Regions from separate parts of the Streptomyces sp. NPDC046759 genome, predicted to be linked through region 4. Evidence: riboswitches for the same ligand, from Rfam matches in the RefSeq annotation. Region 4 holds a riboswitch; each other region holds the start of a gene.
The links. Region 4 has a riboswitch for cobalamin ahead of ABZ919_RS17560 (cobalamin biosynthesis protein). Riboswitches for the same ligand answer to the same signal wherever they lie in the genome.
Positions count from the first base shown of each region.

Region 1: linked by a shared signal. The riboswitch ahead of ABZ919_RS00955 ((2Fe-2S) ferredoxin domain-containing protein) and the one ahead of ABZ919_RS17560 (cobalamin biosynthesis protein) in region 4 are both predicted to bind cobalamin.
Region 2: linked by a shared signal. The riboswitch ahead of ABZ919_RS30300 (ribonucleoside-diphosphate reductase subunit alpha) and the one ahead of ABZ919_RS17560 (cobalamin biosynthesis protein) in region 4 are both predicted to bind cobalamin.
Region 3: linked by a shared signal. The riboswitch ahead of ABZ919_RS15580 (HoxN/HupN/NixA family nickel/cobalt transporter) and the one ahead of ABZ919_RS17560 (cobalamin biosynthesis protein) in region 4 are both predicted to bind cobalamin.

Region 1 covers NZ_JBEYYJ010000001.1:205,491-212,598, forward strand. Annotated here, with positions in the region: gene ABZ919_RS00920 (cytochrome d ubiquinol oxidase subunit II) at 1-655, opposite strand, end outside; partial or broken gene ABZ919_RS00925 (cytochrome ubiquinol oxidase subunit I) at 683-1,073, opposite strand; gene ABZ919_RS00930 (SDR family oxidoreductase) at 1,117-1,956, opposite strand; partial or broken gene ABZ919_RS00935 (GMC family oxidoreductase) at 2,124-2,478, opposite strand; gene ABZ919_RS00940 (histidine phosphatase family protein) at 2,620-3,201, shown strand; gene ABZ919_RS00945 (CbtA family protein) at 3,309-4,061, opposite strand; gene ABZ919_RS00950 (CbtB-domain containing protein) at 4,082-4,303, opposite strand; cobalamin riboswitch at 4,340-4,482, opposite strand; gene ABZ919_RS00955 ((2Fe-2S) ferredoxin domain-containing protein) at 4,656-5,057, opposite strand; cobalamin riboswitch at 5,117-5,237, opposite strand; gene ABZ919_RS00960 (isoprenylcysteine carboxylmethyltransferase family protein) at 5,310-5,951, opposite strand; gene ABZ919_RS00965 (histidine kinase) at 6,152-7,108, opposite strand, start outside.
Region 2 covers NZ_JBEYYJ010000026.1:98,909-106,016, forward strand. Annotated here, with positions in the region: gene cyc1 (epi-isozizaene synthase) at 1-140, shown strand, start outside; gene ABZ919_RS30280 (cytochrome P450) at 137-1,507, shown strand; gene ABZ919_RS30285 (helix-turn-helix domain-containing protein) at 1,530-2,492, opposite strand; gene ABZ919_RS30290 (hypothetical protein) at 2,585-2,827, shown strand; gene ABZ919_RS30295 (ribonucleotide-diphosphate reductase subunit beta) at 2,740-3,753, opposite strand; gene ABZ919_RS30300 (ribonucleoside-diphosphate reductase subunit alpha) at 3,753-6,122, opposite strand; cobalamin riboswitch at 6,247-6,379, opposite strand; gene ABZ919_RS30305 (GNAT family N-acetyltransferase) at 6,377-6,931, opposite strand; gene ABZ919_RS30310 (ATP-binding protein) at 7,096-7,108, shown strand, end outside.
Region 3 covers NZ_JBEYYJ010000009.1:248,872-255,979, reverse strand. Annotated here, with positions in the region: gene ABZ919_RS15590 (trypsin-like serine protease) at 1-153, opposite strand, end outside; partial or broken gene ABZ919_RS15585 (IS30 family transposase) at 230-491, shown strand; gene ABZ919_RS15580 (HoxN/HupN/NixA family nickel/cobalt transporter) at 546-1,655, opposite strand; cobalamin riboswitch at 1,682-1,872, opposite strand; gene ABZ919_RS15575 (metalloregulator ArsR/SmtB family transcription factor) at 1,953-2,312, shown strand; gene ABZ919_RS15570 (hypothetical protein) at 2,463-2,711, shown strand; partial or broken gene ABZ919_RS15565 (heavy metal translocating P-type ATPase) at 2,711-4,983, shown strand; gene ABZ919_RS15560 (copper chaperone PCu(A)C) at 4,980-5,501, shown strand; gene ABZ919_RS15555 (hypothetical protein) at 5,671-6,387, shown strand; gene ABZ919_RS15550 (sigma-70 family RNA polymerase sigma factor) at 6,567-7,108, shown strand, end outside.
Region 4 covers NZ_JBEYYJ010000011.1:171,711-178,818, reverse strand. Annotated here, with positions in the region: gene ABZ919_RS17580 (class II aldolase/adducin family protein) at 233-895, opposite strand; gene ABZ919_RS17575 (lysozyme) at 1,084-1,872, shown strand; gene ABZ919_RS17570 (inorganic phosphate transporter) at 2,016-3,272, shown strand; gene ABZ919_RS17565 (hypothetical protein) at 3,309-3,536, shown strand; cobalamin riboswitch at 3,679-3,819, shown strand; gene ABZ919_RS17560 (cobalamin biosynthesis protein) at 3,923-4,867, shown strand; gene ABZ919_RS17555 (cobyric acid synthase) at 4,864-6,372, shown strand; gene cobN (cobaltochelatase subunit CobN) at 6,369-7,108, shown strand, end outside.

The sequences.
Region 1 (7,108 bases), on a different contig from region 4:
TGGGGTGGGCGCCGGCGCCTTCGGCGATCGTCAGCGAGGTCGGGACGAGACAGGGGCGCTGTGCCATGCCCCGGGCGATGATCGCCGACGCGACGACGCCGGCCGCCGACACCCGGGACCAGGCGCCTGAGGGACGTGTCAGCAGCCATGCGGTGGCGAGCGTGGCCAGCGCCGCCACGACGACGAAGACGAGACCCGCCCCATGGGTGGGCCCGTGCCACGCGTGCGGCGCGTCCCAGTGGGTGACGAACAGGGTGACGACGGCGAGCAGGGCGACCGCGGCGAGGGCGCCCAGGGCCCGCCGGCGGAAGTAGCGGTCCAGGTCCGGCACGGCGAAGCGGCGGGCGTCCGCGGCGAGGAAGACGGCACCGAGCGTCGCCGTGGCCGCGATGGCGAGCAGGCCGAACAGCAGGGACGTCGGATTGGCCCAGGCGTCGGTGGACGCCGTCGTGGTGGCGGTCACCCGTCCCGAGGCCACTTCCCCGGCCGCGGCGCCGAGGGCGAACGGCGTCAGCAGCGAGGCGACGGCGAAGACCGCTCCGTACAGGCGCCGCCCGGCCAGCCGCCGGACGGGCCTGCGCAGGGCGAAGCCGGCGCCGCGCAGCACGATGCCGACGGCGGCCAGCGCCAGGGGCAGCCACATCGTGGTGGACACCCGCTGGAAGAGGACGGGGAAGCCCGTCCACGAGTTGGCGGCCAGGGATGCCGAAGGCGCCGAGCAGGGCCACGAAGGGCAGCGGCAGTCCGAGCAGGCAGTGGGTACGGGAGGGGAGCCTGCGCCAGCCGTAGAGGTAGATGGCGATGAGGACGGCTTCCAGGAAGAACGCCCAGGCCTCGACGCCGAAACCGATCCCGAAGACATCGCCCCAACGGCCCATCATGCCCGCCCACAGCAGACCGAACTCGAAGGACAGCACGGTGCGGGTGACGACGCCGATCGCGAACCGGACCGCCATGACGGCCGACCATCGCCGGGCCGGCAGCAGGGCGATGGCATCGTCACGGCGCAGTCCGTAGCCGTGCATGAGGAGCGTGATCAGCGGCAGCGCGACCCCGAGCGGCACCAGGCTGATGTGGCATGGGGGTGCCTTTGGTGGCCGACGTGAGTGGAGCGGGTCAGCCGCCGGTGGCGAAGCCGGGGAAGAGCGTCATCCCGCCGTCGACGTACAAGGTGGTGCCCACGACGTAGTCCATGAGGTCGGAGGCGAGGGCGACGACGGCGTGGGCGATGTCCTCGGGGTCACCGATCCGCTTGTACGGGATGAGCCGCATGAGATCCTGCTGCGCTTCCGCCGTCTCCCAGGCACTGCGGTTGATGGGCGTCTTGATGGCACCGGGGGCGACCGCGTTCACACGGATGCGCTTGGGGGCGAGCTCCTGGGCGAGGGTCGCCATCATCATCTGGACGCCGCCCTTGGACGAGGCGTAGTTGACGTGACCGGCCCAGGGGATGACCTGGTGGACCGAGCTCATACAGATGATCTTGCCGGCGGCGCACGACACCTCGGGGACGATCCCGCGGCGCAGGAACTCCTTGGTGGCCTCACGGGCGCAGAGGAACTGCCCGGTGAGGTTGACGTCCAGGACCTTCTGCCACTGGGCGAGGGTCATGTCCGTGACCGCGGCGTCCCGCTGCAGTCCCGCGTTCGCGACGAGGATGTCGATCGTGCCGAACTCCTCGACCATCCGCTCCATCATGGCGACGACCTGCTGCTCGTCTGAGACGTCCGCCTCGTAGGCGGCCGCCCGGACCCCTGATCCGGTGATCTCCTCGACCACCTTCTCGGCGTCGTCGCGGCCGGCCACGTAGTTCACCACGACGTCGGCCCCGGCCCGGCCCAGGGCGACGGCCGTCGCCCTGCCGATTCCGGAGTTCGCGCCGGTCACGAGTGCCTTCTGCCCCCGCAGCAGGTGGGACGGGATCACGCCCTGGGGTGCGCCCTCGGTGGAACTCACGATGTGCTGCTCCTCCACTGCGTGCCCGCTTTCGCCGGGCCCGTCGCCCGGCGGTCCGGGCAATCAGACAAGCACCGCGGAGGGGCGGCGGCATGCCGGAGCGGACCGCGTTGCGCTGCCCGGCTGAGGATCTTCGCCCGGTCGGAGTCGGGGGCGCCGGCGCAGGGTCAGCTCAGCCGTTCCAGCAGGTGGTCGCCCACGCGGAGGGCGTTGGCGATGGCCGTCAGGGACGGGTTGACCGCGCCGATGCTCAGGAAGAAGCTCGTGCCGACGACGGAGAGGTTGTCGAGGTCGTGGGCCCTGCAGTTGACGTCCAGGGCCGAGGACGCCGGGTCGGTGCCGAAGCGCACGGTTCCGGTCTGGTGGGCGGCGGCACCGATCGGCATGCCCTTGTGCAGGTAGATGCTCCGGGACAGCAGACGGGGCTCGTGCATGCCCCGATGACCGAGCATGTGCTGCTGTTTGCCGCAGGCGTCCGAGACCGGCGATGTTGTTGCCCTCGTCGAGGGTGAGCCGGATCCCTGCTGGGCGGCTACTGAGGGGACGCTCGGCGGGGCTGCCGGGCAGTCAGGGCGACCGGGCCTGCGTGACGAGGTGTTAGGTTCGCGGCGGTGCGGCAGGAGTCCCGCACCCGCCGACCGCGCCAGCAGCAGGAGCGACCTCGTGACCAGCCGTGTGCTTCTCGTCTCCCCCGCCATGAGCGCGTCGTCCCGGCAGGCCCGATTCGACGACGGCGGCCCGATCGAGGACGGCGGCGCGGCGAGGGCCCGGTCGGCGGCCGGGTCGTTGCCCGCCGCGGCCCGCGTCCTCTCCTCGCCCGGGGTGCGCTGCCGGGAGACGGCCGCCGCGCTGGGCCTCGACGACGTGCCGGTGCCGGAGTTGGCGGGTCTCGACGTGGGCCGCTGGCGCGGACGCACCCTGGAGGAGGTGGGGACCGCCGAGCCGGAGGCAGTGGGACGGTGGCTCGGGGACCCCGGTTCCGCACCGCATGGAGGCGAGTCCGTGCAGGACCTGTGCGGGCGGGTGGCGCGCTGGCTGAGCGACGCGCAGACCCTGCCGGGCCGTACGCTCGCCGTGGTCGAGCCGGAGGTGGTGCGGGCGGCGGTCGTCCACGCGCTGGGCCTGCCCGCCTCGGTCTTCTGGCGCCTCGACGTGCCGCCGCTGACCGTGACGGAACTCAGTGGCCGGGCCGGGCGCTGGAACCTGCGTCTGGGGCGTCCGCTCGCCGTGCCGGAGTCCTACTAGAGACTGCCGACCGGTGGACCGGGCTGCCGGGTTCCGTGCGCTTCGGTGTCCGGAGAACGCCGGAGAGCCCTCGGACGGTTCCGAAGGCCCTCTGGGTCCCGGAGGAGTCAGCGCGCGGCCGGAACCGTCCGCGCGGCCGCTGCCTTCGCCGGTCCGGGGTTCAGCAGCCGTTCCGCCAGCTCGCCGAAGAGCAGGCCGAAGCCTGTCCAGAGGCTCAGCTGAATGGCCAGGGTGGAGAGCCGGAACCGCCACAGCAGGGTGGCCGGGAAGTTCTTCGGCACTTCGTTGACGACCGGCAGGAACTGGTAGGCCAGGCCGATGACGACGACGAACGCGACGATCGCGACCACGGCCGCCCACCAGGTGCCCGTTCTGGGCGCCAGACTCTTGCCCAGGATGGTGGCGGCGACCGCCAGCAGCACACTGAGCAGCATCATCAGGAAGTACAGTGTGGTCCGTTTGCCGATGGTGTCGGCGCTGCCCACCGACGGCGGGTTGGCCGGGTACTTCAGGAACGGCACGACGTACACGGCGAGCAAGGCGCAGCCCGACAGCAGCAGCGCCGTGGCGCGCGGGCTGAAACGGCCCACGCGGCCCAGCGCGAAACAGAAGGCGAGCGCGGCGATTCCGCCGAAGGCGGCCCCGTAGACCAGCACGCCGGTCGCGAGGCCGGCGGTGGACTGCAGGGACCGCGAGACGACCTCCATCTCGTGCTCGTGGGAGTGGGCTTCCTCGAAGCTGATCGCCTTGCCGACGCTCGGCTCACCGAGCACATACGCCACGATCAGGGCGAGCACGCCGGCGGCCAGGCCGGCGAGCATGCCCCGCACGAGAAGGTTCCGTACGGTTGCGGAGTTCATGCCTGTGCGGTGCCCTCGCGTCAGTGGCAGGGGAAGCCGAGCAGGTGGCGGGCGTCGTGCACCCACTCGTGGACGTCCGCGCCGTTGAACACGGAGGTGGCGCCCTGTTCGGCGCCGACGAAGTACAGCAGGATCAGCATGAGGATGCCGAAGAAGACGGCCCACGGAGCAATCGCCTTCAGCGGCAGCTTGGCGGGGACGGCGGGGGTAGTGGCTGTCGGCTGGGCGACGGTCTGCGCCATGGCAGGACCTCCTCTGGGAGTTCGCGTCCCATCTCGGTGGTGCACAGGACGACGGCCACGGGTCTGACTCACGAGTCCCCTCCGAGGGTCCCGCATACAGTGGCGCGACCGTGCCGGATTCCCACCGGCTTCCGTCTCGCCGTCGTCGATATCGGACAGACCGTACCGCGTGACGCGCACACGGCCAAGACCGCCTCCCGTGACGTGATCTTCCTCTCCCCCTGACGGTCCGTGCGGCGCCGGGCAAGTCCCAGGTGGCTCCGGCTCGTTCTCACCGGTGACGCGCAACCCGACGGCCTGCAAGCCGAGTTCCGGACCGGCCCGGTGGTCCGCGGCGGCCCGGCCGGCTCCGTCACCGGGCATCCGCACGGCGCCCCGGCGGTGTGAAGGCGTACAGATCGAGGATGTCCGGCAGGGGAGCCACACCGGGTCCGCCGGCGCGCACCCAGGTGACGATGTCCTCGGTCGCGTCCGGATCGTTGACCAGCCCGAGCCATACCGGCCGCGCACCGGCGGCACGCCCCGCGGAGGACGGCTGTACGACGACGACGTTGGCCTGATCGCAGGCGTCGAGGCACTCGGAGACGCGCACCGGCAATTCCGCCTGAAGACGCGCGGTCTGCGCCACGTGATCCACCCCGGTCACCTTGGGACTGCCGCAGCAGCAGTCCCGGCACACGACGACCCGGCACGGCACCGCCCCGCTGTCCGTCTCAGTGTCGTACGACGCCTGATCCACCGGATTCTCGGGCATTCCGCCCACTCCCCTCCCGGGGAGATCCGCCCCGGAGTCCGTCGAGGAGGCGACCGCGTGAGTCTCCTGGCTCCCGGGTCGTCGCGGGCCCCCTGCCCACCCCCGTCGCGGTGGTGGCCTGCCGGAACTCGCTCACCGGTCACAGTGGCGGGACCGCGCCGGATTCGCACCGGCTTCCTCGGACCGCCGTCGCCCTGTATCGCCGGTCATCATCCCATCACCGGGCAGAAGCCCCGCACGGCGCCGCCCCGGCTACCGCTGCCCGGTGCCGGCATGCTGGGCGCCGGTCCGGGCGGGACGTATGCGGGGTATCAGCGCCGGGACTTCGGCGCGGTAGGCGTCGTACGCGGGGCCGAACTGCCGGGCCATCAGGCCGTCCTCGATCCGGACCCGCCGCAGCAGCCAGGGGACGGTGACCGCCGGGAAAGCCGTCCAGACCCCGAAGCCGCAGGCCAGCATGGAGCCGGTGACCAGGCCGAGCAGACCGGTGTAGATGGGGTGACGGACCAGCCGGTAAGGACCACTCGTGCGCAGCTCGTGGTGTTCCTGGACGGTCGGGACGCTGGCCCACATGGTGCCCAGGACCCAGCGGGCCCACAACAGCAGGGCGGTCGAGGCGACGGCGAGGGCGGCTCCCGCGAGCGCCGGCGCGGGCTGCCAGTACTGCAGGTGACGCCAGAAGCCCCGGGAGTGTCCGACCAGCGCGAAGAACGCAGAGACGCCCGCGATCAGCAGCAGCCGGCGCGGCAGGGTGCGGCGCAGTCCGTGCGCCCAGGCGCGCGGACCGGCCGGGCTCCTCACGCCGAAGTAGACGGCGCCCACGACCCACGCCGCGACGAAGACCAGGATGCAGATGCTGGTGGTCAGGACCAGTGCCGAGTGCAGATTCCCCATGCCTCAAGACTGCTCCGCGCACCCGGCGGACCACCACCACCCATGGGTCGATGGAGAGCTCTCCGCCGCCCTCCATCCACGGATGGAGAACCCACCGGCCGTGTGGGGCGCTCCCGCGCACACCCACGCGACCGGCAGTGTCAAGAGCCGCGCGGACCATGGCAGTTCGGCAAGGCAGGTATGGGGGGCACGAAGGCCGGTCACGACGGCGGGGCCTGCGCCTGGGGCTGGACACCCGGGTGGAACTTCGGGACGCGGAGGGTGATCTTCGTGCCCGCTCCGACGCCCGTCTCGATGACGAGGCCGTGGTCGTCGCCGTAGACCTGGCGCAGCCGGCGGTCGACGTTGCTCAGGCCGATGCCGGTGGCCGGACCGGCGGTGCCGCGCAGGATCGCGCGCAGGCGTTCCGGTTCCATGCCGATGCCGTTGTCCTCGATGACGACCCGGGCCTCGGTGCCCTCGTCCTCGGCGATGATCGTGACGGTACTGCGCTCCACGGACTCCTCCAGGCCGTGTTTGAGGGCGTTCTCCACGAGCGGCTGCAGGCAGAGGAAGGGCAGCGCCACGGGGAGCACTTCGGGAGCGATCCGCAGGGTGACGCGGAGGCGGCGGCCGAAGCGGGCGCGGGCGAGTTCGAGGTACTGCTCGATGGAGCGCAGCTCCTCGGCAAGGGTGGTGAAGTCACCCTCGCGGCGGAAGGAGTAGCGGGTGAAGTCGGCGAATTCCAGCAGGAGTTCACGGGCGCGCCCGGGGTCGGTGCGGACGAAGGAGGCGATGCTCGCGAGGGAGTTGTAGATGAAGTGCGGGGAGATCTGGGCGCGCAGGGCCCGGACCTCGGCCTCGTGGGCGCCGGCGCGGGCCCGGTCGAGGTCGGCCAGGGCGAGCTCCACGGACAGCCGACGGGCCGCTTCCTCGGTGGCCCGCAGGAGAGCGGTGGACTCGGCGGCGGCGAACACGGCCAGGGCGCCGGGGGCGGCGCCGTCGGCGGCGAGCGGAACCAGGGCGCACCAGCGGACCGGGCAGCCGGCGTCGTCGCAGGACGGCGTGAAGGTCCGGGTGCGAAGCGGGTCGGCGAGGCACGCGATCAGTTCCGCGCGGTGATGGTCGGCGGCGCCGTCCCAGGCGAGCACGGAGGCGTCGTCGGTGACGGCGAGGGC
Region 2 (7,108 bases), on a different contig from region 4:
GCGCCTGCGTCGGCAATATGCGGAACTGGTTCAGCTCCGTCTACTGGTTCCACCACGAGTCCGGCCGGTACAGGGTCGACACCTGGGACGACCGGTCCACGCCCCCGTACGTCACCCACGAAGCGGCAGGTGAGAAATGACCGTCGAGTCTGTGCACCCCGTCACCCCCGAGGCGACCGAACTGCGTGAGCCGCCCCTGGCCGGGGGCGCCGTACCGGGCCTCGGGCACGGCCTGAAACTGGTCCGCGACCCGCTCGCCTTCATGTCCGGGCTCCGCGACCACGGCGACGTCGTACGCCTCAAGCTCGGCCCCAAGACGGTGTACGCCGTCACCACGCCGGCGCTGACCGGTGCGCTCGCCCTAAGCAGCGACTTCAAGATCGACGGGCCGCTGTGGGAGTCCCTCGAAGGGCTGCTCGGCAAGGAGGGCGTGGCCACCGCCAACGGCCCCAGGCACCGGCGCCAGCGCCGCACCATCCAGCCCGCCTTCCGGCTGGACGCGATACCCGACTACGGGCCGATCATGGAAGAGGAGGCGCACGCGCTGACCGACCGCTGGAAACCCGGCGACACCGTCGACTGCACCTCGGAGTCCTTCCGGGTCGCCGTCCGCATCGCCGCCCGCTGCCTGCTGCGCGGCGAGTACATGGACGAGCGCGCCGAGCGGCTCAGCGTCGACCTCGCCACCGTCTTCCGCGGCATGTACCGCCGGATGGTCGTTCCGCTCGGACCGCTGTACCGGCTGCCGTTCCCGGCCAACCGCGAATTCAACCGGGCCCTGGCCGATTTGCATCTGCTGGTCGACGAGATCGTCACCGAGCGGAGGGCATCTGGTCAAAAGCCGGACGATTTGCTGACGGCATTGCTGGAGGCGAAGGACGACAATGGCGACCCCATCGGGGAACAGGAGATCCACGACCAGGTCGTCGCGATACTCACCCCCGGAAGCGAAACAGTGGCCTCCACGATCATGTGGCTCCTCCAGGTCCTCGCGAAACACCCGGAACACGCCGAGAAGGTACGGACCGAGGTCGAATCCGTGACCGGTGGCCGACCGGTCGGATTCCAGCACGTCCGCTCACTGCGGCACACCAACAATGTCGTCGTCGAGGCCATGCGGCTCAGGCCGGCCGTATGGATTCTGACGCGCCGCGCGGTGACCGACACGGCACTCGGTGGCTATCGCATTCCCGCCGGGGCGGACATCGTCTACAGCCCGTACGCGATCCAGCGAGACGCCCGCTCCTACGACCGCCACCTCGACTTCGACCCCGACCGCTGGCTGCCCGAGCGCGCCAAGGACGTGCCGAAGTACGCCATGAGCCCGTTCAGCGTCGGCAACCGCAAGTGCCCCAGCGACCACTTCTCGATGACCCAGCTGAGCCTGATCACGGCGGCGATCTCGGCGAAGTACCGCTTCGAGCAGGCCGCGGGATCCGACGACACCACCCGCGTGGGCATCACGCTCCGTCCGCACGGCCTGAGGCTGCGGCCGATGCCCTGGTAGGACACCTGGTACCGGCGCGCGCTCAGGCGGCCTCCGGGCCCCGGAACGCGCGCCGGTAGGCGTGGGGCGTGGTGCCGAGCGCCCGGACGAACTGGTGCCGCAGCGCCGCCGCCGTACCGAACCCGGTGCGCCAGGCGATCGCGTCCATGGTCTCGTCGGTCCCCTCCAGCAACTCCTGTGCCCGTAGCACCCGTTGGCGCAGGACCCAGCGATAGGGGGTCGTCCCCGTCTCCTGCTGGAAACGGCGCGCGAAGGTGCGCGGCGCCATGTGGGCACGAGCGGCGAGCTGCTCGACGGTGACCTCCCGGTCGAGGTGCTCCTCCATCCACACCAGCACCTCGCCGACGGTGTCGCACGGGCCCTTGGGCAACGGCCGCTCGATGTACTGCGCCTGCCCGCCGTCCCGGTGCGGCGGCACGACCATCCGGCGGGCGATCTTGTTGGCGACCTCGGGTCCCTGTTCCTTGCGCACGAGGTGCAGACAGGCATCGATCCCGGCGGCGGTGCCGGCGGACGTGATCACCGGGTCCTCGTCGACGTAGAGCACGTCCGGCTCGACGGTCAGTCCCGGGTACTGCCGGGCCAGCTCCCCGGCATGGTGCCAGTGCACGGCGCAGCGCCGGCCGTCCAGCAGCCCGGCGGCGGCGAGCACGAAGACGCCCGAGCAGACGCTGAGCACCCGGGCGCCGCGGTCCACACCACGGCGCAGGGCATCGAGCAGCTCGGGCGGGAACTCCCGGCAGTCGTAGGCGGACCCGGCGGGCACGGCGATCAGATCGGCCGCCTCCAGGCGCTCCAGGCCGTGCTCGACCTGCAGGGTGAACCCCGCCGTGGAGCGCAGCACCGGGCCCTCGGCCGAGACGACCGCGAAGTCGTACACCGGCAGGCCCTCGTCGCTGCGGTCGGTGCCGAACACCTCGCAGACGACGGCCATCTCGAAGGGGTTCACGCCGTCCAGGAGCACGGCGGCCACGTTCTGGAGCATGCCCCCAGTGTGCCCCCACGGTGGCAGGAATTTGAAGACGTGCGGCAGTCCTGCCACTCACGGTAAGCAGCATCCGGCGCGACAGTGGTGACATGACTACGGCACAGACAGAAGGACTGCTCGGAATGATCGCCGTGATCGGGATCCTGGGCCTCCTGGTCCTCCCGGCGGTGATCGGCATCGTGCACGACCGGATCATCGACCGCCAGATCAGGAGGGCCCAGGAGGCCCGGCGCGAAGGGAGGGATCAGAAGTCCTCGTCCAGGTCGACGGTGCCCTCCACCGCCACCTGGTACGCCGACGGGCGGCGCTCGAAGAAGTTCGTCAGCTCCTGAACCCCCTGCAGCTCCATGAAGGAGAACGGATTCTCCGAGCCGTAGACGGGGGCGAAGCCCAGACGCGCAAGGCGCTGGTCGGCGACGCACTCCAGGTACTGCCGCATCGACTCCGTGTTCATCCCTGGCAGGCCGTCGCCGCACAGGTCGCGCGCGAACTGCAGCTCGGCCTCGACGGCCTCCCGCAACATGTCGGTGACCTGCTGACCGAGCTCGTCGTCGAACAGCTCCGGCTCCTCCTTGCGGACCGTGTCGACCACGTCGAAGGCGAAGGACATGTGCATCGTCTCGTCGCGGAACACCCAGTTGGTGCCGGTGGCGAGACCGTGCAGCAGGCCCCGGCTGCGGAACCAGTAGACGTACGCGAAGGCGCCGTAGAAGAACAGGCCCTCGATGCACGCGGCGAAGCAGATCAGGTTCAGCAGGAAGCGGCGGCGGTCGGCCTTCGTCTCCAGGCGGTCGAGCCGGTCCACCGAGTCCATCCACCTGAAGCAGAACTGCGCCTTCTCGCGGATGGAGGGGATGTTCTCGACGGCCGCGAAGGCCGCCGCCCGGTCGTCCGGGTCGGGCAGGTAGGTGTCCAGCAGCGTCAGATAGAACTGGACGTGCACGGCCTCCTCGAAGAGCTGACGGCTCAGGTACAGCCGCGCCTCGGGGGAGTTGATGTGCTTGTACAGCGTCAGCACCAGGTTGTTCGCGACGATCGAGTCACCCGTCGCGAAGAAGGCGACCAGACGACCGATGAGGTGCTGCTCCTCGGGCGTCAGCTTCGCGAGGTCGGCGACGTCGGAATGGAGGTCGACCTCCTCGACGGTCCAGGTGTTCTTGATCGCGTCCCGGTAGCGCTCGTAGAAGTCCGGGTAGCGCATCGGGCGGAGGGTGAGTTCGAAGCCCGGGTCGAGCAGGTTCTGGTCTCGGGTGGTCATCACTGGCAGGCCTCGCAGGACTCGGGGTTTTCCAGGGAGCAGGCGACCGCGTCGGGGTCGGCCACCTGCTGTACGGGGAGGGTGGCGGGCGCCTGCGCCCGGGCGGCGCGGGCGATGCGGGTCGCCGGGCGGGAGCGCAGGTAGTACGTCGTCTTCAGGCCCGACTTCCAGGCGTACGCGTACATCGAGGAGAGCTTGCCGATGGTCGGTGTCTCCAGGAACAGGTTGAGGGACTGCGCCTGGTCCAGGAACGGGGTGCGGGCCGCCGCCATGTCGATCAGGCCGCGCTGCGGGATCTCCCACGCCGTGCGGTAGAGCCGGCGTACGTCCTCGGGGATCCAGGCGAAGTCCTGCACCGAGCCGTTCGCGTCACGCAGCGCCTCCCGGGTGCGGGCGTCCCAGACACCCAGGTTCTTCAGGTCCTGGACCAGGTAGGAGTTGACCTGAAGGAACTCACCGGACAGCGTCTCGCGCTTGAACAGGTTCGACACCTGTGGCTCGATGCACTCGTACACGCCCGCGATGGAGGCGATGGTGGCCGTCGGGGCGATGGCGAGGAGCAGCGAGTTGCGCATGCCGACGGACGCGATGCGCGCGCGCAACGCCTCCCACCGCTCGGGCCAGGTCAGCTCGGCGCCGTAGTGGTCGGGGTGCAGCACGCCCCGGGCCGTACGGGTCTTCTCCCAGGCCGGCAGCGGACCGTTGCGCTCGGCGAGGTCGGCGGAGGCCTCGTACGCGGCGAGCATGATCCGCTCGGCGATCCGCGTGGACAGGGCCCTGGCCTCCGGCGAGTCGAAGGGCAGGCGCAGCTTGAAGAAGACGTCCTGCAGACCCATCGCGCCGAGGCCCACCGGGCGCCACTTCGCGTTCGACCGGCCCGCCTGCTCGGTCGGGTAGAAGTTGATGTCGACCACGCGGTCGAGGAAGGTGACGGCCGTGCGGACGGTCTCGTCCAGCCGCTGCCAGTCGATGTCACCGGTCACGGTGTCGACGAAGGCACCCAGGTTGACGGACCCCAGGTTGCAGACCGCCGTCTCCCCGTCGTCGGTGACCTCCAGGATCTCCGTGCAGAGGTTGGAGGAGTGGACCACGTGCCCCGGCAGGGCCGTCTGGTTGGCGGTGCGGTTCGCCGCGTCCTTGAAGGTCATCCAGCCGTTGCCGGTCTGCGCGAGGGTCCGCATCATCCGGCCGTACAGCTCACGCGCGGACATGGTCTTCTTCGCCAGACCCGCAGCCTCGGCCTTGCGGTAGGCGGCGTCGAACTCCTCGCCCCACAGGTCCACCAGCTCCGGCACGTCCGCCGGGGAGAACAGCGACCACTGCTCGTCGGCGTTGACCCGGCGCATGAACTCGTCCGGGACCCAGTGCGCGAGGTTCAGGTTGTGCGTACGGCGGGCGTCCTCGCCGGTGTTGTCCCGCAGCTCGAGGAACTCCTCGATGTCGGAGTGCCAGGTCTCCAGGTACACGGCCGCGGCGCCCTTGCGCCGGCCGCCCTGGTTCACGGCGGCGACCGAGGCGTCCAGGGTCTTCAGGAACGGCACGATGCCGTTGGAGTGCCCGTTGGTGCCGCGGATCAGCGAACCGCGGCTGCGGATCCGGGAGTACGACAGACCGATGCCGCCGGCGTGCTTGGAGAGCCGGGCCACCTGGTGGTAGCGCTCGTAGATGGAGTCCAGCTCGTCCAGCGGGGAGTCGAGGAGGTAGCAGGACGACATCTGCGGGTGCCGCGTGCCGGAGTTGAAGAGGGTGGGGGAGGACGGGAGGTAGTCCAGGCGGCTCATGAGGCCGTAGAGCGCGGCGACTTCGTCCACGGAGCGGGTGGTGTCGTCCTCGGCGAGGCCGCTCGCGACCCGCAGCATGAAGTGCTGGGGGGTCTCGATGACCTTGCGGGTGATCGGGTGCCGCAGCAGGTACCGGCTGTGCAGGGTGCGCAGGCCGAAGTAGCCGAAACGGTCGTCGGCCCGGCGGTCGGTCAGCGCGTCCAGCCGCTCGGCGTGCAGCGTCACGAAGGCGGCGGTCCGGTCGGCGATCAGCCCCTCGCGGTGTCCCACGGCCACGGACTCGGTGAACGACGTCACGCCCTGCGAGGCGGCCTCGGCGCGGATGGAGACGGTCAGCAGCCGGGCGGCCAGCCGGGAGTAGGCGGGGTCCTCGGAGATGAGCCCGGCGGCGGCCTCCGTGGCCAGCTCCCGCAGTTCCGACTCGTCCGCACGAGCCGACCGGCCGCGCAGCGCGGCGGCGGCGACCCGGCCGGGGTCGGCGTCGGGGAGGTCGGCGGTCAGCTCGGTCAGGGTCCGCAGCAGCGCGGCACCGGGACCGTCGGTCTCCAGGGCGCCGGCTGAAGCCGGATCTGCTGGCGCGATGGTCACGTGGGGCTCTCCCTCGCTCGGCACGGGGGCCTTGCGGAGGGCAGGGGGCAGTCACGAGCGCACACGGCGTCGCGTCCACCGGCCCATCCCACGAGGCCCGGACGTCTCAGGGCACCCGGACCGGACGGCCGGGTGCGCTGCCGGCAGGTCCTCGGACTGACTCCTGGGCGCAGACGCGCACAAGTACACCGTTGCGGGACAGTTCCGGATTCGCACCGGATTCCCCTGCGGCGACAGCGAGCATGAGCATACATCTAGTGCCGGGCTGTCGCGTCACCCCCAGATGTTGTGTCGTGGCGGTCTCGGAGCGTCAACTCGTAGGTGAGCAGAGTGACGTCGAGCCGCTGGGGCAGCGGATTCCAGTCCCGCTCGGGTGTGCGCACGAAGCCCAGGCGTTCGTAGATGCGGTGGGCGGTGTGCATGGTGCGCTGGGTGGACAGGACGACGGCGGTGCAGCCCTCGGTGGACCGGGCGCGGTCGACGCAGGCGCGGACCAGGGTCTCGCCGGCGCCCTGCCCGCGGGCGGCCGCCGCCACGGCCAGCATGCGGATCTCGGCCTCTCCGGGGCGGGCGATGTCGGCCATGGGGCCGCCGTTCGGCACGAAGGCGACGCCGCCCAGCAGGATGTCGTCGCGGGTGGCCACGAGGAGCTCGGCTGCGCCCGCTCGTTCTGCCACGTTCCGCAACTCACCGAGGTACTCGTCGCTTTCGCCGAAGTCCAGGAGGCCGTCCTGGAGATAGGCCTGGGCCGTGATCTCGCCGAGGGCCTCGTAGTCGTGGGGAGCCGCCTGCCGGATGACGATGTCCATGGGGCCGAGTGTGCCGGACGGGTACGACGGCGGGCCGCCGGTTTCACCTGGGCCGGGGCCGGGTTGCGGGACGGGCCTGGAGTGCTTCCATGGAAGTGGGTGTGGGTGTCCGGCGGTCCTCCGTCCCGAGCAGGAACGGGCAGAGACGCGGGAGGAGACGCTCCATGCCGAAGATCG
Region 3 (7,108 bases), on a different contig from region 4:
CGAGGCCTGGCCCGGCTCGCCGGACTTGCCGAAACCGCTGCGCCCGCTGCTTCTGGCCGCATGGGTTTCCCCCGCGGCGTCGCCCACCACTGCGGCTGCCCCGATGATGACCAGCGTCAGGGGCAGGATGGAGTTCCTGACTAGTGAGCGCACAAGGTCATTATCGATGCGGGCCGGGAAATCGGCAGGTGCTTCACCGGGAGGCTCCGGTCACAATCCACCGTCCGGATCGGCCATCGGCCCCCTGGCCGGGCGTGTCACCCGCTGTGTCGTGCCCCTTCATCTGCCCGGCGACCATGGCGCCGAACGTGTCAGGGACGCGCTGGTCACCACTGCGACCGTCTCTGACACGGGCACAGGGAAGCGAGATGGGCGCCTGTGGCGCGTTCACCATCGCCACCGGCATCCCGGTCCGCCTCTGCGACCCGGCCGGCCCCCGGCAGCGCGGCTCCAGCGAATCCCGCGGCCTGCTCCGGCACCACTTCCCAAGGGCACCGACCTGTCGGTCCGCACCCGCAGGGCCCCGGACACCGCTGCCGGCGTCGTCAGCCGGCGTCGGCGGTGTGGGTGCCCCAGCGTTCCTCGACCTTGGCCAGGCGCCAGTAGCCGATGGCCACGGCCCAGACGACGACGAACAGGCCGACGATGACGTAGCCGACGTTGTCGAGGTCCAGGCCCGCGATCCAGCCGCTGACGCCGTCGCTCAGCCCGAGCTTGTCGTGCAGGACGCCGAGCAGCTCGATGGTGCCGACGAAGAAGGCGACGGCGATGGACAGGCCGGTGATGGTGAGGTTGTAGAACACCTTGCGGACGGGGTTGGAGAACGCCCACTGGTAGGCGAAGTTCATGAAGGTGCCGTCGAGGGTGTCGAAGAGGCTCATGCCGGCGGCGAAGAGGAGGGGCAGGCAGAGGACCGCGTACCAGGGCAGGCCGGCCGCGGCGCCGTTGCCGGCCAGGGCGAGGAGCAGGACTTCGGTGGTGGTGTCGAAGCCGATGCCGAAGAGGAAGCCGAGCGGGAACATCTGGCCGGGGCGGCGGATCGACCTGGTGAGGCGGCCGAGTATGCGGTTCATGAAGCCGCGCGAGTCGAGGTGGGCCTCCAGCTCCGCTTCGTCGTAGCGTCCGGCGCGCATGGCCCTGAAGACACGGACGATGCCGAACAGTGCCGCGAGGTTGAGCGCGGCGATCAGGTACAGGAAGCCGCCGGAGACCGTGGTGCCCAGGGTGCCGAGGACCTGGTGGGTCCGGGATCCGTCGTTCATCAGGGTGCCCGCGAGCTTCGCGCCGCCCGCGACCAGCGCCGCCATGACGACGACCACGCTGGAGTGCCCGAGCGCGAACCAGAAGCCCACCGAGACCGGCCGCTTGCCGTCGGCCATCAGCTTGCGGGTGGTGTTGTCGATCGCGGCGATGTGGTCGGCGTCGAACGCGTGCCGCATGCCGAGGGTGTAGGCCGTGATGCCGAGGCCCACCCCGAACGCCTTGGTCCCCACCTCGTAGTGGCGCGGGACCACGAGGAGGAAGAGGATCCCGAAGGCGACCACGTGCAAGGCGACGATCACGGCCAGGAGGCCCGCGGTCCGCACCGTGTCCTCGCGCCGCCAGCGAAAGGAAGGGGAGGCGGCGGATTCGGGCACGCCTTCGGGCATGGTCATACGGTCACGCTCCAGCACCTCGTGGATCAGCATCGTGCTGCCGTGGCCGGTCTCCTGGCTGACGGGTCGACGCGCCCGCCCCTGCCTTCCCGGCCGCGCGGCCAGTGGCAATGCATGGGGCGGGAACTCCCCGATCACAGTGGCGAGGGCCGCTCCGGACTGAGCCCCTGAGGGACTGTCACCGGTCTTCCCGAACACCACGGCCCGCTCACCCTAGAAGGCCGGAGGTCGAGGCTGCAAGGCTGCACAATCGTGCAGGTATTGAGGCGGGATTTCGCGGACTGCGATGATGGGTCCATGCATCTCGTCCCCGCGGAACGCGCCGGGCAGCGCACCATCGACGGCCATCGCGTCTGCGACGCCATCGCCGCCGTCGGCGAGCCCGAGCGTGTACGCGTCTGGGCCGACCGCTTCTCTCTGCTCTCGGATCCCGGCCGCCTGTCCCTGCTGCTCGCCCTCCACGAGGCCGGGCCCATCGCCGTCTCCGACCTCGCCGTAGCCACCGGCATGAGGGACACCGCCGTGTCCCAGGCCCTGCGCCTGCTGCGCACCGCAGGCATCGTCCACGGCGAGAAGGACGGCCGAATCGTGCGCTACCGGCTCGTCGAGGGCCCGGTGGCCGCGCTGCTCGAACACTGCGTGTCCCGAGAGGCATGACGATCGTCGTCGCGAAGCAGGCACCGTCGTCCCTCACGTGACGCGGACCACGACGATGCTCCGGAACTCGACCCCCGGCGGCCCCGACTCCTGATGCAGTACGGCGCGATCCGGCCGACGCCGTACGAACGTGATCTGGAGTCGCGGTTGATGGACGAGTCCCGGCACATCTCCTCCGGCGCGGGTGCGGTGTCGCGGAAGCTAGTGCCTCCGCCCGCCCTGTGCGGATTCCTTCTCCTGCTGTCGCTGCTGTTCACGGTGTCGTACGCCGTCGGTGCCGCCGCAGGGCCCGTCGCGCCCGGCATGCACGGCGCCACCGGCACGAGCCGGGGTGACGGCGGTTCCGGCGGGGGCGGCCGCACGGACGACACGGGGGACATGCACGGAGGCGGCCACTGATGGGCGGAGAACCGGTGACCGTCGACCTGGTGACGACCGACCTGGCCGTCGGCGGCATGACCTGCGCGGCCTGCGTGAGGCGCGTCGAGAAGAAACTCGGCAGGCTGGACGGGGTCACGGCGACCGTCAATCTGGCCACCGGACGGGCGCGGGTGAGCCACCCGCCGCGGATCCGCCCCGAGGAACTCGTCGCCGCCGTCGAGAAGGCCGGCTGCACGGCTGCCCTGCCCGAACCGCCCAGCCAGCCCGAGACGCGCGGAGGCGAGGACGCGGGCGAGTCCGAGGGAGCTCGCCAGGAGCGGGACCGGCTGCTGATCACCGCGCTGTTCGCGGTGCCCGTGCTCGTGCTGTCGATGGTTCCCGCGCTGCAGTTCCGTGACTGGCAGTGGCTGTGCTTCGCGCTGGCCGCGCCGGTCGCCGTGTGGGGCGCGTTGCCCTTCCATGTGCGTGCGACGCGTGGGCTTCGGCACGCGGCGGCGACCATGGACACCCTGGTGTCGCTGGGTGTGGTGGCGTCCTTCTCCTGGTCCGCCTACGCGCTGTTCCTCGGCGGTGCCGGAGAGCCCGGCATGCGGATGCCGTTCACCCTGGTGCCCTCGGCTTCGGGCGGCGCGGCGCACGTCTATCTCGAAGCGGCCGTCGGTGTGCCGCTGTTCGTCCTGGCGGGGCGGTTCCTGGAGGCGCGGGCCCGGCGGGGGACCGGGCTGGCGCTCAGGTCGCTGGCTCGACTCGCCGTCAAAGAGGTGACCGTGCGCGATGGCGGCGTGGAACTGCTCGTCCCAATCGAGCGGTTGAGAGCGGGACAGGTCTTCGTCGTGCGGCCGGGGGAGCGGGTGGCCACCGACGGGCAGGTGGTGGAGGGCAGTTCGGCCGTGGATCTGTCCCTGGTCACCGGAGAGAGCGAGCCCGTCGAGGTCGGGCCGGGTTCGTCGGTGGTCGGTGCCGCCGTCAACGCCGGCGGGCTGCTCCTGGTGAAGGCCACGGCCGTCGGTGCCGACACCCAGCTCGCCCGGATCACCCGGCTGGTGACCGAGGCCCAGGCCGGCAAGGCACGGGCCCAGCGGCTGGCCGACACGGTGGCGGGCGTCTTCGTCCCCGTCGTGCTGACGCTGGCCGTCACCTGTCTCGGCTTCTGGCTCGGTGCCGGAGCCGACCCGCAGGCCGCCGTCACCGCGTGCGTGGCCGTGCTCGTCGTGGCCTGCCCGTGCGCGCTCGGCCTGGCCACGCCGACCGCGCTGATGGCCGCGACCGGCCGCGGTGCCCAACTGGGCGTCCTGGTCGGCGGAGCCCAGGCACTGGAGGGGCTGCAGCACCTCGACACGGTCGTGCTGGACAAGACCGGCACGCTCACCTGCGGCGTATGACCGTCGCCCGCGTCACGGTCGTACCCGGCGGACCGGGCAAGGAGGCGCTGCTGAGACTGGCCGGGGCCGTCGAGCACGGCTCGGAGCATCCCCTGGGACGGGCGATCGCTTCCCACGCCCGGCGGGAAGTCCCCGAGGCGACGCTGCCGGACGTGAGTGAGTTCGCCGCGGCGCCGGGGCGGGGCGTGCGCGGCCTGGTCGAGGGCCGGCTGGTGGAAGTACTCGCCCCAGACGGCGAGTTGCCCACCGCCCTGGCAGACGCGCTGTCCGTGGCCGAGGCTGCCGCCCACACGCCTGTCCTGGTCCGGGTGGACGGTGCGGCCGAGGCCCTGATCGAGGTCGGGGACGTGGTGCGGCCCGGCAGCTACCAGGCCGTGGACCGGCTGCGACGCCTGGGCGTGCGGCCGGTGCTCGCGACCGGTGACCGTGAGGCACCCGCGCAGTCCGTGGCCGCAGCCCTGGGCATCGACGAGGTGCACGCCCGCTGCACTCCCGAGGCCAAGGCCGACCTCGTACGGGACCTGCAGGAGCAGGGCCACCGCGTCGCGCTCATCGGCGACGGAGTGAACGACGCCGCGGCCCTGGCCGGCGCCGACCTGGGCATCGCCATGGGCAGCGGCACGGACGTGGCCATCGGGGCCGCCGACGTGACGTTGGTACGCGGGGACATCGAGGCGTTGGCGGACGCGGTCCGGCTCGCCCGGCGCACGCTGGGCACGATCCGGGCCAACCTCGTCTGGGCCTTCGGCTACAACGTGGTGACCATGCCGCTCGCCATGGCCGGCCTGCTCGATCCGGTGCTCGCAGCGGCGGCGATGTCGGTGAGTTCGCTGCTGGTCGTGGGCAACAGCCTGCGGCTGCGCGCCTGGCAGCCCTCGCCCGCTCCCGCCCGGAGGCGTACCCGATGACCGAGCAGGACCTCTGGCGACCCACGCGCCGTCGGCTGACCGACGCCGTCCTCGCCGCGCTCGCGCCCGTGGCCGCCTGCAGCCTCGCCCTCGGAGGGCTGACGACCTGGGCCGGGGCCGGGAAGGCGGGCAGCCCGGCTCGGATCACCGTCTCGCACGGGCGGGTCCTCCTGCCGTTCGGGGACAGCACGGACACCGCGGCGCTCTTCGACATCGCCAACGTCGGTGGCGCGGACGACCGGCTGGTGGACGTGACGTCCACCGCCACGCACGGCCGGATCACCCTCAGCGGGCACCGCATGCTGGGCGGCCGGGTCGCGTACAAGCCGGACGTGACCTCGGCCCGCGTCCCTGCGGGCGGCGCGCTGTCCATGTCGCCGCGCGGCGTGGACGTGACGCTGCGGGCCGGGGCCGGCTGGCGGGTGGGCGACATGGTGCCGTTCACGCTGCACTTCGAGCGCAGCGCGCCGGTCGAGACGATCGCGGTCGTCATCCGTCCGAGCGACAGCGGTCCCTGATCGCCCGCCCTGAGGCGGAGGAATCCTCTCCCAGACGTCGGGGCAGCGTGTCGTCGAGTTCCAGCCGGTCGTCGTGGGCTGGATCACATCCTGCGGATTGAGTACGGTCCCGCGTGGATGTCCGTACCCACGCATGACGACCGAAGCCCGGATGCGAGGATGAGGCGCCATGACAGCAGGGTGGTGTGCTCGCGCGATACGGGCCGCGGTGTTCGCGGCCATGTGCGTGCTGCTCGCTGCCCTGGGCCACGTCCTGATGTCCGGCAGCGACGTGCCGACGTGGGCGCTGGCCGCCGGCGGGGCCGTGACCGGTGCCGTGGGCTGGTGTCTGGCGGGGCGTGAGCGCGGGCTGCCGGTGATCGTGACGGTCGTGGTCGCCGCCCAGACGGTGCTCCACGAGGCGTTCTCCCACGCCCAATCGACGAGCGGCTCGTCCGGCGGCTTCACGTCCGTCGACATGAGCGGCATGGGTTCCATGGGCACGGGCTCGATGCCGATGGGCTCCATGGGCACGGGCTCGATGCCGACGGGTTCCATGGACATGGGCGCCATGCCCATGGACCGCACGGGCATGAGCCCCATGGACCACATGGGGCACTCCATGGACGGCGGTTCGTCGTCGTTCGGCATGCTCGCCGCCCACCTGCTCGCCGCGGTGCTGTGCGGTCTGTGGCTGGCGTACGGCGAGAAGGCCGCCTTCCGGATCATGCGGGCGACGGCCGGATGGCTGGCGGCGCCGCTGCGGTTGCTGCTGGCCCTGCCCGATACCCCCGATCGCCCCCGCGTCCACCCGCGGCGCCGCCGCTCGGCCGGGGCGCCGCGTCTCCTCCTTCTCGTCCATGCGATCACTTCTCGGGGTCCGCCGTTGGGAACGGCTGTCGTCTGAAGACAGCTTGTTCCCCGAGGTTGCCGGGCTGCCCCTGTGTGCCTCGGGCCACGGCCGTACGACCGCACAGGCGCTGTAGCGCCACAGCGACGCCGTAGGGCCGTCTCTCCCACTCTCACCGGACCGCGCGCTGTGGCGCGCCCTGGTCCGGATCACGGTTGACCCGAGAAGGACACCAGGTGATTTCCTCTGCCCTGCCCACGTCGCGCGCCAAGAGCTACAAACCGGCAGCGCCCGACGAATCGATCACCGCGTGGGCGCTGGCCGCCCGAGGCGGTGACGCGCACGCGGTCGAGCAGTTCGCGGGCGCCCTGCACCGGGACGTGCAGCGCTATGTCGCCCATCTGTGCGGCGATCCTCAGGCTGTTGACGATCTGGCGCAGGACACGTTCCTGCGCGCGCTCGGCAGCCTGCACCGCTTCGAAGGGCGTTCCTCGGCCCGGGCCTGGCTGCTGTCCATCGCCCGCCGAGCCGTGATCGACAGTTACCGGTACGCCGCCGCTCGCCCGCGCCTGACCGACGTACCGGACTGGCAGCTGGCCGCCGAACTGGCCCAGCCGCGCGGCCTGCCCGGCTTCGACGACGGCATTGCCCTGCTCGATCTGCTGGCGTCGCTTCCCGACGACCGCCGGGAAGCGTTCACCCTCACGCAGCTGCTCGGCCTGCCTTATGCGGAGGCCGCCGAGGTGAGCGACTGCCCGATCGGCACGGTCCGCTCCCG
Region 4 (7,108 bases):
GGTGAGGGCGGTCGCTTTGACGATGCGCACGGGTCCAGTGTCGTGGGGGTCGCCGCCACCGGCCAGCGGAGCTGCGGGGCCGGACGGGGATCGTCGGGGTGCGGGTGGGTTCGGCACCGCCGGACCTGTGCTTCGTGGCTGGGCGCCGCTGCGGCGGACCCGAGGAACCGGCAGGTCACGGTGAGCCAGGCGGTCGAGAAAGCGCCGGAGCGAGGGGCTGGGCAGCACGGTGTCACCTCCGTTGGCCGTACCCCTTCAAACGTTCCCCGACCTCGGCCACTTGTGCCTCCGTCAGCAGGGACGGGGTCAGACCCGGCACCGAGGACGCCGTGAGCCACAGGCGGCACATCCACTCCAGCTGGGCGGTGCGGTCGTAGGCCTGCTCGAGGGTGGTGCCGTGAGTGATCGTGCCGTGGTTCTGCAGGAGGCAGCCGGAGCGGCCGGTCAGGGCGCCGAGCATGTTCTCGGCCAGCTCGTCGGTGCCGTAGGTGGCGTAGGGGGCGACGCGGACGGGGCCACCGAGGGCGGCGGCCATGTAGTGGACCAGCGGCAGCTCGGTCACGAGCGTGGAGACCGCCGTCGCGTGCACGGCGTGGGTGTGGACGACCGCGCGGGCGTCGGTGGTGCGGTAGACGGCGAGGTGCATGGGCAGCTCGCTGGTCGGCACCAGCGTGCCGAGCACCTGGCGTCCGTCGAGGCCGACGCCGGTGATGTCGTCCGGGGTGAGCCGGTCGTACGGGACACCCGACGGGGTGACCAGCACGACGTCGCCGACGCGCGCCGAGACGTTCCCCGAGGTGCCGACCACCAGCCCGTCGGCTACGGTCCGCCGCGCCGTCGCCACCAGTTCCGCCCAGATCCGCTGCTGTTCCGCGTCCCACCGCTGTTCAGCCATGCAGCGATCCTGCCAGCCGGGTCCGCGGGAGCGGGACGGCCGGCTGTTTCCGGCCAAAAGCGCATGCCCCCGAATGGGCGGAAGTCATGCCGAATCGCCGCGAATGGGCACTGGTCCGTCGATCGACGGGCCTTCAATGATCCCCCTTGCCACCGGGCGATCCCTCGTCCACCGACCCGGGGAGACACATGGCCCGTGAACGCACCCTCCCGAGGCGCCGCGCCGGTGTCGTCCTCGTCGCGGCGACGGCGGCGCTCACCCTGGCCGCCGCCGCGCCCGCGGCGGCCGGACCCGCGGCACCCACGGCACCCGTGGCGGCCCGGACCGCGGCGCCGCCCTCCGGCCTGCCCCGGGGGCACGACGTCTCCTCCCACCAGATGCAGGTGAACTGGCAGGCCGTGCGGGCCGGGGGCGCGCGGTTCGTGTACGTCAAGGCGACCGAGTCCACCGGCTACCGCAACCCCTACTTCTCGCAGCAGTACGGCGGCGCCCACAAGGCGGGCCTGTACCGGGGCGCCTACCACTTCGCCCGCCCCGACAAGTCGTCCGGAGCCCGGCAGGCCGCGTACTTCGTGCGGCACGGCGGCGGCTGGCGGGCGGACGGCGGGACGCTGCCGCCCGCGCTCGACATCGAGAACAACCCGTACAACAAGAAGCACAAGTGCTACGGGCTGAGCCGGACGCGGATGGTCCGCTGGATCCGGTCCTTCAGCAACGAGGTCAAGCGGGAGACCGGCCGTCGCCCGGTGATCTACACGACGATCCAGTGGTGGAAGCTCTGCACGGGCAACAGCCACGCCTTCTCCCGGAGCCACGCCCTGTGGATCGCCCGGCCCGGCGCACGGCCGGGACCACTGCCGGGCGGGTGGCGCTACTGGACGTTCTGGCAGTTCGGCACCAAGGGCCGGCTGCCGGGTGACGAGGATCTCTTCAACGGGTCCACGAGCCGGCTACGGATCTTCGCACGGGGCCGATAGCCAAGCGCCGCTTGGGTCGACCGAGCCGGGCGGAACCCGACCCCCCCTCCGCGGACACCCGTAGGCCCGCCCCAGTTCATCTTCCGTTCACCCAGGTTGCCTACGTTCATCCAGCCAATGACCTCGAACGATTGCCTGGGTAAATGGAAAGCTTCTCGCTGATCCTCGCGATAGTGGTGGTAACCGCTCTCGCGTTCGATTTCACGAACGGTTTCCACGACACCGCCAACGCGATGGCCACCACCATCTCCACAGGCGCCATGAAGCCCAAGATCGCGGTGGCCATGTCGGCCACCCTCAATCTGGTGGGCGCCTTCCTCTCCGTGGAGGTCGCCAACACGATCTCCAAGGGTCTCGTCGACGAGAACGGCATCCGTCCCGAGGTCATCTTCGCCGCCCTGGTCGGTGCGATCCTCTGGAACCTGATGACCTGGCTGGTGGGCCTGCCCTCCAGCTCCTCGCACGCCCTGATGGGCGGTCTGATCGGCGCCGCCGTCGCCTCCGCCGGCTTCGGCGCCGTCCACGGTGACGTGCTGGTCACCAAGGTGATCCTCCCCGCGGTCGCCGCGCCGCTCGTCGCGGGCCTCGCCTCGTTGCTGGCCACCCGGTTCTCCTACGGCATCGGCGGCAAGGCCGAGGGAGTGGCCACCCGCAAGGGCTACCGCGCCGGCCAGATCGCCTCCGCCGGCCTGGTCTCCCTCGCCCACGGCACCAACGACGCCCAGAAGACCATGGGTGTCATCACCCTCGCGCTGATCGCGGGCGGCTCCCTCGCCCCGGGCTCGAACCCTCCCACCTGGGTCATCCTCTCCGCCGGCCTGGCCATCGCGCTCGGCACCTACATCGGCGGCTGGCGCATCATCCGCACCATGGGCAAGGGCCTCACGGACCTGGAGCCGCGCCAGGGCTTCGCCGCCCAGACCAGCGCCGCGACCGCCATCCTGGCCTCGTCCCACCTGGGCTTCTCCCTCTCCACCACGCACGTCGTCTCCGGCTCGGTGATGGGCGCGGGCCTGGGCCGCAAGGGCGGGGTGGTCCGCTGGTCCACCGCGAGCCGCATGGCCGTCGCCTGGGTGCTCACGCTCCCGGCCGCCGCGCTGGTCGGCGCCGGCGCCGAGTCCGTCACGGAACTCGGTGACTGGGGCACCGCGGTGGTCGCCGTCTTCCTCGTCGCCGCGAGCGCCACGATCTGGAAGATCTCCCGCCGTGAGGTCGTCGACCACACCAACGTCAACGCCGTCGACGAGGCCGGGGAGCCGGCCGGCGTCGTGACCGCCGCCATCGCCGCGGTGACCCCGCCCCCGGCGGGGACCCTCACCGCGGACCTGACGGCCACCATCCCCGCCCCGGCCGCCACCGAGCCCGCCGCCCCGGCCGCCCCGCCGGCCGCCACCGTCTGACCCCGGCCGCCCGCGGCTTACTAAGGAAGCACCCCCATGAAGATCGACTGGTCGGCCCTCGGCTCCGTCTTCGGCGTCAGCCTCGTGTTCACGGTGGGCCTGGTGGCCCTGTTCACCCTCGGCGTCAACGGTCTGGCCCGGCGCGAGAAGGCGGCGGCCCAGGGCGAGTCCGCGGCCCTCGCCGTCACCGGCGCCTACGTCTGCTTCGCCGCCTGCGCGGCTGCGGTGGCGTACGGCCTCTACCTCATCGTCTCCAAGTCCTGACCGGGCGCCACGAACCAGGCATCACAAAGGCTCCCCTCCGTTTCTGACGGAGGGGAGCCTTCGCCGTGCGCACACGTCACGGGCGCCCCGTGGTGTGGGGATCGGCACACTCTCCCCGCGCAGGTCAACGGCAAGTTGACGGCCCTTCCGGGCGCGTGGTGGACTGCCCAGGCCATGTACGGCGGCAGAGAGGAAGCCGGTGCGAATCCGGCGCGGTCCCGCCACTGTCACCGGGGAAGAACCCCGTGAGCCAGGAACTCTCACCGCCGGATTTCGTCGAACCAGGGCGCGGACACCCTGAGTGAGGACACGGATCGCCATGCTCGGCTGCCGAAGGACAAGGACCCGCACCAGGCCCGCTCCTGCACCCGCGGCCGGCTGAGCCGATGGGTGCCGATCGCAGCTACGCGTACGGCGCCGCCGCCGGCCTTCTCGGCGACCTGCTCCTCGGCGATCCGCGCCGAGGGCATCCGGTCGCCGCGTTCGGGCGCGCTGCCGCTGCCGTGGACCGCGCGTTGTGGCACGACCACCGCGGCTGGGGCGCTCTGCACACCGCCGTGTGCGCCGGAGGCGCCGTCGCACTCGGCACGCTGGCCGTACGCGCCGCACGCCCCTGCCCCGCCGCCTCCGTCGCGCTGACCGCCGCCGCCACCTGGACCGTGGTCGGCGGTACCTCGCTCGCCCGCGAGGCCCGCACCGTCGGGCGTGCGCTGGAGTCCGGGGACGTCGAGGCGGCGCGGGAGCGGCTGCCGCACCTGTGCGGCCGGGACCCGCAGGCGCTGGACGCCGACGGGATCGCCCGGGCCGTGGTCGAGTCGGTCGCCGAGAACACCTCCGACGCCGTCGTGGGCGCGCTGGTGTGGGGGGCCGTGGCCGGGGTGCCGGGTCTGCTCGGCTTCCGGGCGGTCAACACCCTGGACGCGATGGTCGGTCACAGGTCCCCGCGCTACCGGCGCTACGGCTGGGCCTCCGCCCGGCTCGACGACCTGGCCGGCTGGCCGGGCGCCCGCCTCACCGCCGTACTCGCCGCCGCGGCCGGCCCCGACCCCCGCGCTGCCCTGCGCGCCTGGAAGGCCGACGCCCGCAGGCACCCGAGCCCCAACGCCGGGCCCGTGGAGGCGTCGTTCGCGGGCGCCCTCGGTGTCCGCCTGGGCGGAACACTCTCCTACGGCGGCCGCGTCGAGCACCGGCCCGTACTCAACGGGGACACCGGCCGGGCGGTCCGGGTCACCGACATCGACCGGGCCGTACGGCTCTCCCGCCGCGTCGGCCTGCTCGCGCTCGGCGTCACGCTCGCCGCGCGCCGACTCGTGAAGGGACGTGGCAAGTGAGCGGGGGTCTCCTCGTCGCCGGCACCACCTCCGACGCCGGCAAGAGCGTCGTGACGGCCGGGATCTGCCGGTGGCTCGTGCGTCAGGGTGTGAAGGTCGCGCCGTTCAAGGCGCAGAACATGTCGCTCAACTCGTTCGTGACCCGTGAGGGCGCGGAGATCGGGCGGGCGCAGGCCATGCAGGCCCAGGCGTGCCGGATCGAGCCGACCGCGCTGATGAACCCGGTGCTGCTGAAGCCGGGCGGCGAGCAGAGCAGCCAGGTGGTGCTGCTGGGCCGGCCGGTGGGGGAACTCAGCGCGCGCGGGTACCACGGCGGGCGTCAACAGCGGCTGCTCGGCACGGTGCTGGACTGTCTGGCCGAGCTGCGGGGCACGTATGACGCGGTGATCTGTGAGGGCGCGGGCAGCCCGGCCGAGATCAATCTGCGCCGGACCGACATCGTGAACATGGGGATCGCGCGGAACGCGCGGCTGCCCGTGCTGGTGGTCGGGGACATCGACCGCGGAGGCGTCTTCGCCTCCTTCTTCGGCACGGTGGCCCTGCTCTCGCCGGAGGACCAGGAACTGGTCGCCGGATTCCTGGTGAACAAGTTCCGGGGCGATGTCTCCCTGCTGGAGCCGGGCCTGGAGATGCTGCACGGCCTCACCGGGCGGCGCACCTACGGCGTGCTGCCGTTCCGGCACGGGCTCGGCATCGACGAGGAGGACGGCCTGCGCGTCTCGCTGCGCGGCGCGGTCCGCGAGTCCACCGTCGCGCCCCCGGCCGGCGAGGACGTCCTGCGGGTCGCCGTGTGCGCGATCCCGCTGATGTCCAACTTCACGGACGTGGACGCGCTGGCCGCCGAACCGGGGGTCGTGGTGCGGTTCGTGGACCGTCCGGAGGAGCTGGCCGACGCCGACCTGGTCGTCGTTCCCGGCACCCGCGGGACCGTACGGGCGCTGGAGTGGCTGCGCGAGCGCGGGCTGGCGGACGCGCTCGTGCGCAGGGCCTCGGAGGAGCGGCCGATCCTCGGGATCTGCGGCGGCTTCCAGATCCTCGGTGAGCACATCGAGGACGAGGTCGAGTCGCGGGCGGGCGCGGTCGACGCGCTCGGCGTGCTGCCCGTGCGGGTGCGGTTCGCCCGGGAGAAGACCCTGACCCGGCCGGCCGGCGAGGCCCTCGGCGAACACGTCGAGGGCTACGAGATCCACCACGGCGTCGCCGAAGTCACCGGCGGCCAAACCTTCCTGGACGGCTGCCGGGTCGGCCAGAGCTGGGGCACCCACTGGCACGGCTCGCTGGAGTCGGACGGCTTCCGGCGGGCCTTCCTGCGGGAGGTGGCCGCCGCCGCGGGCCGCCGCTTCGTGCCGGCTCCGGACACCTCCTTCGCCGCGCTGCGCGAGGAGCAGCTCGACCGGCTCGGCGACCTGATCGAACAGCACGCGGACACGGACGCGCTGTGGCGGCTCATCGAGTCGGGCGCGCCGCAAGGACTGCCTTTCATCCCACCGGGAGCGCCTGCATGAGCACAGTGTTGTTGTTGTCGACCGCCGACACGGATCTGCTGGCGGCCCGGGCTTCCGGCGCCGGCTACCGCATCGGCAACCCGACCCGGGTGGACGTCGCCGAGGAGCTGCCGGACCTCGTCCGGGGCGCCGACCTCGCCGTGGTACGTCTGCTGGGCGGCAAGCGCGCCTGGGAGGAGGGGCTGGCCGCGCTGAAGGCGGCCGGGATCCCGACCGTACTGCTGGGCGGCGAGGCCGTGCCGGACGCGGAGCTGATGGCCGAGTCGTCGGTGCCGGCCGGTGTGGTGGCGGAGGCCCTCAAGTACCTGGTCGAAGGCGGTCCGGCGAACCTGCTGGAGCTGTCCCGGTTCCTGTCGGACACCGTGCTGCTGACCGGCGAGGGGTTCGAGGAGCCGCGGACGATGCCGGAGTACGGCGTCCACGGCGCGTACGAGGTCAGAGGCGGCCGTCCGACCGTGGGCGTGCTCTTCTACCGCGCGCACGAGCTGAGCGGCAACACCGCCTTCGTCGACACCCTGTGCGAGGCGGTCGAGGCCGGGGGCGCCAACGCCCTGCCCGTCTACTGCGGTTCGCTGCGCGGCGCGGACGCCGGGCTGTACGAACTGCTCGGCAGGGCCGACGCGCTGGTGGCCACCGTGCTCGCGGCCGGCGGTACGCACGCCTCGCAGGCCTCGGCGGGCGGCGACGAGGAGTCCTGGGACATCGGCGCGCTGGCCGATCTGAACGTCCCCGTGCT